One region of the Bradyrhizobium sp. BRP23 genome, then DNA from elsewhere that is predicted to be linked to it. Evidence: riboswitches for the same ligand, from Rfam matches in the RefSeq annotation. Region 1 holds a riboswitch; the other holds the start of a gene.

Region 1 (4,418 bases):
GCGCGTGGCAACGGCATTGACGCGCTCTTCGTCGGGCCTGTGCGCTAGATGCGCGAATTGCAGATCGGGATCGCGCTGACCGGCCGATTTGAAACTCACCACGCCGGCGAACAGGCGGCCGTCGACCTCCGGCAGCACGACATGCATCGCGAGATCGCCGGGCGACAGGCCACGCAGTGATTCCGCCCAATCTTCGCGCCGCGCCGTCGAGAGCGCGACCTGGAACACCGGACAGAATGCGGCATCGAACGGCGTCGTGCCGTCATCGCCAAGGGCCGAGAACGCCGTCGCATTGACGATCGCCGCCGCAGGATGTTGCGCCAGATGCGCGCGCAGCCAGTCGGCAACGCCCGGCGCCTTCAGCGACGTGACGAACACGCCGTAGGCGTCAAATCCCTTCTCGCGCAGCGCCGCAATCAAGGCGTCGACCGGCCCCGTATCGGCGGCCGTGAGATAGGAGCGATAGAACGTCACGAGTGCGCGCGGCTTGCCCTCGCCAACTGGCGCGGCAATGACACCGCGCGCGGGATCGTAGAAGCCCATCTCGGGCACGGTCATCTCGCCGATGACCGGGCCGGCATAGAGGCCCGAGGCCAGCGCGAGCTGCGCGATCGCGGCTTGCGCGGCGACCGGGCCACCGGAGTCGCAGAGCACCTTGAGCCGCCGCAGCGTCGAGACCGGCAGGGTCGAGTACGCATCCAGCCGCGCGTCGTCGCGGCCGTCCGCCGGCAGCACGGCGAGCACGATGTTGCGCTCTTGCGCGAGTTGCTGGAGCGCCGCAAGCCCGTACGCCCAATAGGATTCCCCGCCGATCAGGCGCACCATTATGCCCCGCGCCTGCGACAGCGTCCGTTCGATATAGGTGTCGACCGACAGCGGATGACGCAGCTCCGCGAGATTGGCCAGCCGCAGCGACGGCAGGCTGCCCCGACCGCGGCGCCAGCCGGCCGCAAACGCGGCCAAATCGGAATCCGAATACGAGAGCACCACGAGATCGGCCGGGTCCTGGCCGATGTCTCTTGGCGTCGCGGTCTCCTCGAGACCGCGGCTCTCGCGGAAGACGACGTGCATCAGATGCCAGATCCTGAAAGACCAAGTCCTGCCTTGATGGCGGCCTCGTCGATATCGCCATGCTCGCCGATCACAACGAGCTTGGACTGCCGTTGAGCCACACCCCATGGCTTGTCGAACTGATGGCGCACGCGCTCACCGACCGCCTGCAACAACAGGCGCATCGGCTTGCCCGCAACCGCGATGTAGCCCTTGGCCCGCAGCACGTTCTGCTCGCGCGCCAGTTTCTGGACCGATGCGACCAGCGCGTCGATGTCGGCGACCTCCGGAAGGTCAATCACGACCGAGGCAAAATCATCGTGCTCGTGCTCCTCCTCGCCGTCATGATGCGATGGCCGCGCGGCGAGATCATTCTCGGCGGCAGCGCCGAGGCCGAGAATGACGCGCGCATCGATCGCACCGTCGGTGACCGGCAGCATCGGCACGCGGCGCGGCATCTCGGCGGTGATCGCCGCTTTTGCGGCTTCGATTCCGGCTGCGCCCGCAAGGTCGGCCTTGGTCAGCAGCACGATGTCGGCGCAGGCGATCTGGTCCTCGAACACTTCCGACAGCGGCGTTTCGTGATCGAGATTGTCGTCCGCCGTGCGCTGCGCTTCCACCGCAGCCGGATCCGGCGCGAAGCGGCCGGCCGCGACGGCCTCGGCGTCGGCCAGCGCGATCACGCCGTCGACCGTGATGCGCGAGCGGATCTCCGGCCAGTCGAACGCCTTCAGCAGCGGCTTTGGCAGCGCCAGGCCCGAGGTCTCGATCAGGATGTGATCGGGCCGCACCGGGCGCGCCAAGAGTTGCTCCATGGTCGGAATGAAATCGTCGGCGACGGTGCAGCAGATGCAGCCATTGGCGAGCTCGACGATGTTCTCCTCCGGGCAATTCGCATCGGCGCAGGACTTCAGGATCTCGCCGTCGACGCCTTCGCTGCCGAACTCGTTGACGAGCACGGCGAGCTTCTTGCCGCCGGCATTGCTGAGCAGATGCTGGATCAGCGTCGTCTTGCCGGAGCCCAGGAAACCCGTGACGACCGTAACCGGGACTTTTGCGAGCGAGTTCATTCAGCGGCCTCCGGCACGACGGTAACAGGGGGAATACGGGCAAGCGACTGCTTGCGGAAGATTTCGGGACGGCTGCGCCAGGGCACGATTCCGTCGGGCGCCGCCGCGTAGGCCGCAGCACCTGCGACCACGTCCTGCGCATTCGCATCGGAGAGGCGGCCATAGACATAGGACCAGCGGCCGGGCGCGCTGAGCGCGACCGAGCAGCCCTGGCTGCACGCCGACAGGCATTCGACGGGAACCACGCTGACGCCCTCGGGCACGCCGGCCTCGAGAATCGCGCCATGCAGGCGCTTGCCGGGCGTCGTCTCGCCCTCGCCAAGCGTCTGGCCGGCGCGGCAGGTGATGCAGACATGAAGTGTGACGGTCATCGCCTCTTCCAGATAACAGCGGGAGGCGATGAGGCGCACGGACCATTCTCCTGAAGGCCCGCTTCCCCGTCGCGGAACACCCCGTCCGCCGGTCCAAAACTCGTCCGCGCTGGCAGGTCTCCCGGCTTGCGGAGCAGGGTTTTGGCCCTTCGATCCCCGCCTTCCCGATTCCAAAAGGAATCAGTGGCTTCGGGCATCTCTCCGGTCACGGTCGCGGGGGCGGCTGCATTTTGGACCCAAATCTTTGCGGATTCGGACCCTATCGCATTCCCTCTTCGCCTGTCATAGGACAGGAACCAACGCCCGGCCACCATTTGCCGGTGGCCGCCACTTGTCAAGCCGAAGGACCGGGACCGATGACGCCTGAACCGGAAACCCACACGACCGAGGAAACCGACGCCCGCCACGCCGCCAAAATGGCGAAGAAGAAGGCCGCTCGCGACAAGATCATGGCGACCAAGAGCGGCGAAAAGGGCCTGATCATCGTCCATACCGGCGCCGGCAAGGGCAAATCCTCCTCGGCTTTCGGCATGATCGTCCGCTGCGTCGCGCATGGCTTTCCTTGTGCGGTGGTGCAATTCATCAAGGGCGCCTGGGATACCGGCGAACGGCGCCTACTCACCGGCCATTTCGGCGAACTCTGTCAGTTCCACGCGATGGGCGAAGGCTTCACCTGGGAGACGCAGGACCGTGCCCGCGACATCGCCGCAGCGCGCGCCGGTTGGGAGAAGGCCAAGGAACTGATCCTGGACGAGCGGCTGCGCATGGTCGTGCTCGACGAGATCAACATCGCGCTGCGCTACGACTATCTCGACGTCGCGGAGGTGGTCGACTTCCTGACGACGCAAAAGCCTGCGATGACGCATGTCGTGCTCACCGGTCGCAACGCCAAGGACGAGCTGATCGAGATCGCCGACCTCGTCACCGAGATGACGCTGGTCAAGCATCCGTTCCGTTCCGGCATCAAGGCGCAGGCCGGCGTCGAGTTTTGAAGGCACGATGGCACGCGCGCTGATGATCCAGGGAGCCGGCTCGGACGTGGGCAAGTCGCTCATCGTCGCCGGCCTCGCGCGCGCCTTTACGCGCCGTGGTCTGCGCGTGCTGCCGTTCAAGCCGCAGAACATGTCGAACAACGCCGCCGTCACCGTCGATGGCGGTGAGATCGGCCGCGCCCAGGCGCTGCAGGCCCTCGCCGCCGGCGTCGAGCCGCACACCGACATGAACCCGGTGCTGCTCAAGCCCGAGACCGATGTCGGCGCGCAGGTCGTGGTCCACGGCAAGCGCATCGCGACGGCGCGTGCGCGCGACTACGCGGCGATGAAACCGTCGCTGATGGGCGCGGTGCTGGAGAGTTTCGAACGGCTGAAGGAGCGCGCCGATCTGGTGCTGGTCGAAGGCGCCGGCAGCCCGGCCGAGGTGAATTTGCGCAAGTCCGACATCGCCAATATGGGCTTTGCCCGCAAGGCGAATGTGCCGGTCGTGCTGGTCGGCGACATCGACCGTGGCGGTGTCATCGCCCAGCTCGTCGGCATCAAGACGGTGATCGAGCCCGACGATGCCGCGATGATCTCTGGCTTCGTCATCAACAAGTTCCGCGGCGATCCCACGCTGTTCGACGACGGCTACAGGCTGATCGAGCAGAAAACGTCGTGGCGCGGCTTCGGCGTGCTGCCCTGGTTTCCGCGTGCCGGCGAGCTACCGGCCGAGGATGCGCTCGGCCTGCGCGATGCGCGCAAGCCGGGCCAATGCAAGATCGCCTGCCTCGCACTGTCGCGGATCGCCAATTTCGACGATCTCGATCCGCTCAAGCTCGAGCCGGGTGTCGATCTCGTGATGGTGCGTCCGGGCGAAGCCATTCCCGGCGATGCCAGGCTCGTGATCATCCCTGGCTCAAAATCCACCCGCGGCGACCTCGCCTTCCTGCGCG
Region 2 (4,418 bases), on a different contig from region 1:
CTTTCTCGGTCGGCTTGTCATTCTGCTTCGGCAAGTAGTCCACTCCAACAGGATCAACGATAGTGCAGCTGCCCTGCCGCAGAAGATCACCGAGCCGACCTTGCATGGTCGTCACAAAGTTGAAGTTGGCCGGGTCATGCAGAAAGCCAAGATTTGCGTCCCTTTCGCCATCCTTGACTTCACTGGCGATCAACGAGAGCGCGAAGGCGCGCCAGCCCAATTCCATTGGCTTCGCATAGGTCGACGCAAGTTCAATCGTCCCGTCGAGCGCGACCTTCCAGGTGATAACGTACTCTTCGTCTGATTTATCATCCCGGTGCCTGGTCCAAGAAACAAAAACATATTCATTTTGGTCAAGTTCAGCGACGCCCCACATCCGAGGGACGAACTGTGCCACCTTCGAGACGTTGGAGATAACTTGTTCTATTGTCTCACCGTCTTGCGCTCGCCACGTTGACTTGACTCTTTCGACAAGGGGGCTGTCGTTAGCGCGAACAGTGTTGCTCGTCGCAGCCAGCCCGGCCAGGCAGATCAGGGATCGACCGAGCCAAAGCCATAGCGCGCGTCTTCCTGACGTTTTCTTCATAACCGTCGGCCTATCCGGTCTCATCCACACGTCATTCCAGAGCAGGCAACCTTCAACCTGTTATGCGCGAGCGCAAGAAGTTAGCGGCGACGCGACGGGGCGACCACTGGTTTTCCCGTGCGAGCAGGCGCTCCCCTCTATGTCACGCGCCGCTAACTTCACTGCCACCGACAGCCTCAATTTGCTGTGCTGGACATGCCCAGCAGGAGGACTGGGCAGGCAGAGGACGTGCATTCTTCGTGCCAGATAATAGACGGCAATTCGCACCGGTTTTGTGTCCTCTTTGTCGACTTTCCGACTGGCGCATGTCTCGATGTTTCCGTTCAACCTCTCCAGCACGGCTTATGCATCCCCGTCACGCACCGGATGTTCGACGGCACAGCGGAACGCCTCGGTGCCAAGTTCCTGATGAGAAGTGGCAGCACGTTTGCCGTCATTGAACCGTGTGGTTCGGTTATCGTTGCCGGAATGTGGGCTTTTGATCGCTGCCATGCCTTCGGGCACTTTCGGCCAAGGGGCCATGGCGCGTTTGGCGCTCCTTTCGCGACGTCCGGCGCTCCGGAAGTCGAGAACAGCCTCAGTCAGGCGCGCTTTGTACTCGATGGCGAACGACGGCAAGCCGATCTTCGCCGAGCATTTGGGGTGTGGCTGGCACCGCAAATCAAACGTGCTGCCCGGGTAAGTTGTAAGTTGCTGGCTTAGCCAGGTGTCTTGGCCTATTCAACACTGATCCTGTTGGTCGAGAAGGTGGCTGGATGGCGCGCGTGCTCGAAAAACCGCTGGGAAGCTGGGACTGGCGACAAATGCGTTCTGCTCGAGGCAGCGGCCCCGACCGCGCAAGCCGCATTTGTCCTTTCCACCGATCTGGCGTGCAACCCGCGGGCAACTGCGATGCTCATTGCGGTATCGCTGATTGGAGAGCACTGCTACATCATCTCAATGCTAGAGATGCACGGTCATTCGCGTAGCAGATGTCGCAGCATCAGCTTGAGACATGATCTGAGAGGTTGACGGAAGACTGCTCTTGCCGATAATCCAAGTCGTCGAGGTTCTCCGGTTTCCATTTGATCCGGAGCTAAGAGGGAAGCCGGTGAAAATGCCGGCGCTGCCCCCGCAACTGTGAGCGGCGAGCCGCTGTCCAACGACGTCACTGAAGCCTGCGCGGCTTCGGGAAGGCCGGACAGCAGCGATGACCTGCGAGCCAGGAGACCTGCCCCGACACTATATTCGTCCACGGGCGGGGTGTCCCGGTGGTGCGCCAAGCAGCCGTCGCACCGCGACTTCCCCTGCCTGCGTCCGCCATGGCCTTTGCCCCCAACATGGGTTAACGCTATGTCTCTTCTCTCCCTCCCTGTTGCCACGCTCGGAACGCCACGCATCGGTCCAAGGCGCGAGCTCAAAGTCGCTCTAGAAAGCTACTGGGCCGGAAAAAGCAGCGAACAGCAGCTGCTCGAGGACGCAGCTGGCCTGCGTGCCGCGAATTGGGCCCGTCAGAAATCTATCGGCGTCACGGTCATTCCATCGAACGATTTCTCGCTGTATGACCAGGTGCTCGACACAAGTGTCATGGTTGGCGCCATCCCGGAGATCTACGCCTCGAAAGCCGAATCCGTTTCGCTCAAGACATACTTCGCCATGGCCCGCGGTTCACAATGCGACGACCAGGAAGCGAGTTGCGGTCACGGACCGCGCGGATTTGGCGCACCCGCGCAGGAGATGACCAAGTGGTTCGACACCAACTATCACTATATGGTCCCCGAGTTTCACAGGGGACAGACTTTCAGGCTATGCTCTCGCAAGCCGATCGAGGAGTATGAGGAAGCCAAGGCCCTTGGCTTTCAGACCCGCCCCGTCCTGATCGGGCCGGTCACATTCCTAAAGCTCGGCAAGAGTCCCGATCCCACGTTCCAGCCACTCTCACTGCTGGATGAACTGATACCGCCCTATATCGAGGTTATGCAGGAATTGGCCAAACGTGGGGCAAATTGGGTTCAGTTCGACGAGCCCAGCCTAGTTCTTGATCTGGATGAGGGGACGCGAAAATCTTTGCGACATGCCTATGACCGGCTCGCCAAGGAGGGGCCGGCGATCAAGCTCATGGTTGCCAGCTATTTCGGCGACCTCGGCGACAATCTGGACACCGCCTTGAGCCTGCCAGTTGCCGGGCTGCACCTCGATCTGGTTCGAGCGCCACAGTTGTTGCACCAGATCATCGCTGGCGGCCGAAGTGATCTCGTCATGTCGCTCGGTGTCGTCGACGGTCGGAATGTATGGCGGTCGAATTTGTCGTCGCTGCGCCAGCGGCTCGAACCCGCGATTGCGAAGCTCGGCAAGGATCGTGTACAGATCGCCCCATCCTGCTCGCTGCTTCATGTGCCGGTCGATGTTGAACTCGAGACCGGCCTCGCTTCCGACGTCAAGAGCTGGCTTGCTTTCTCGGTCCAGAAGATGCGGGAGCTTGCGATCCTAGCGCGTGCACTCGCAGGCGACCAGAATGTTGCGTTAGCTCTTGCCGAGTCGGAAGGTGCCGCGACTGTCCGCCGGACTTCGCCGAAAATCCGTGATGCCAATGTCGCTGTCCGGATGAGAGCGATCGACCAGACCATGTGTCGGCGCGCGAGCCCATTTGCCCGTCGGGCCGAGATCCAAAGCAATCGATTCGGACTACCGGCTTTTCCTACCACGACGATCGGATCATTTCCGCAGACCACAGAGATCCGGAATGCCCGTGCGGCGCATGCGCGAGGTGCGATAAGCGACGAGCAATACGACAAGTTCCTCAAGGAGGAGACTGCGCGCGCCGTACGTTGGCAGGAGGACATCGGTCTTGACGTCCTCGTGCACGGCGAGTTTGAGCGCAATGACATGGTGCAGTACTTCGGCGAGCAACTCGCCGGCTTCGTATTTACCAAGAGCGGATGGGTGCAGTCCTACGGCTCGCGCTGCGTCAGGCCACCGATCCTGTTTGGCGATGTAGCACGGCCGAAGCCTATCACCGTGGACTGGTGGCGCTACGCGCAATCACTAACAAGGAAGCCGATGAAAGCGATGTTGACCGGACCGGTGACGATCTTGAACTGGTCCTTTGTTCGGGATGATATTCCCAGAAGCGAGGTCTGCCGCCAGATTGCGCTCGCGATCCGAGACGAAGTCCGCGATCTCGAGAATGCTGGTGCGACCATGATCCAGATCGACGAAGCTGCAGTCCGCGAAGGATTGCCGTTGCGTCGATCGGAGTGGGCGGCTTATCTCGACTGGGCCGTCGATTGCTTCCGCATCTGTTCATCGGGCGTCGCCGATCAAACGCAAATTCATACGCATATGTGCTACTCGGAGTTCAACGACATCATTGGTGCGATCGCTGCAATGGACGCGGATGTCATCTCGATCGAGACATCGCGCTCGAAAATGGAACTACTCGACGCGTTCAGGAACTACGAATATCCAAATCAGATCGGGCCGGGCGTGTACGACATCCACTCTCCACGCGTTCCCGAGACGAGCGAAATGAAGGAGCTGATGGTGTTGGCTCGGACGCGGCTGCAGGATTCGCAGCTCTGGATCAATCCAGACTGCGGCCTGAAGACGCGCAAATGGGAGGAGGTTCGGCCAGCGCTAGCGAACATGGTCACTGCCGCCCGCGAACTGCGCGCTGCATTCGATCCGCGAGGCCGTTGATCCGGGCTTCGGTCTCTTTTCGACAAAGCTGATCCGCTTGTGGTCATTTGCGCGGGAGCCTTAGGAACATAAAAAATGCCCCGCCCCGCTTAGCGGGCCGGGCGAAAGTCTGGGAGGAGCGAAGCTGACGCATTCGCGCGGACTTCCATCGGCG

The links. Region 1 has a riboswitch for cobalamin ahead of I6F24_RS00510 (DUF1636 domain-containing protein). Riboswitches for the same ligand answer to the same signal wherever they lie in the genome.
Region 2: it holds a riboswitch for cobalamin, as region 1 does, so the genes downstream of both, metE (5-methyltetrahydropteroyltriglutamate--homocysteine S-methyltransferase) here and I6F24_RS00510 (DUF1636 domain-containing protein) in region 1, are expected to answer to the same signal.

What each region holds. Positions count from the first base shown of each region.
Region 1 is NZ_JADYVW010000001.1:108,135-112,552, forward strand. Features, by position in the region: gene cobN (cobaltochelatase subunit CobN) at 1-1,071, opposite strand, end outside; gene cobW (cobalamin biosynthesis protein CobW) at 1,071-2,120, opposite strand; gene I6F24_RS00510 (DUF1636 domain-containing protein) at 2,117-2,491, opposite strand; cobalamin riboswitch at 2,585-2,807, opposite strand; gene cobO (cob(I)yrinic acid a,c-diamide adenosyltransferase) at 2,848-3,483, shown strand; gene I6F24_RS00520 (cobyric acid synthase) at 3,491-4,418, shown strand, end outside.
Region 2 is NZ_JADYVW010000013.1:47,072-51,489, reverse strand. Features, by position in the region: gene I6F24_RS28975 (nodulate formation efficiency C protein) at 1-586, opposite strand, end outside; gene I6F24_RS28970 (hypothetical protein) at 929-1,204, opposite strand; cobalamin riboswitch at 1,616-1,819, shown strand; gene metE (5-methyltetrahydropteroyltriglutamate--homocysteine S-methyltransferase) at 1,919-4,264, shown strand.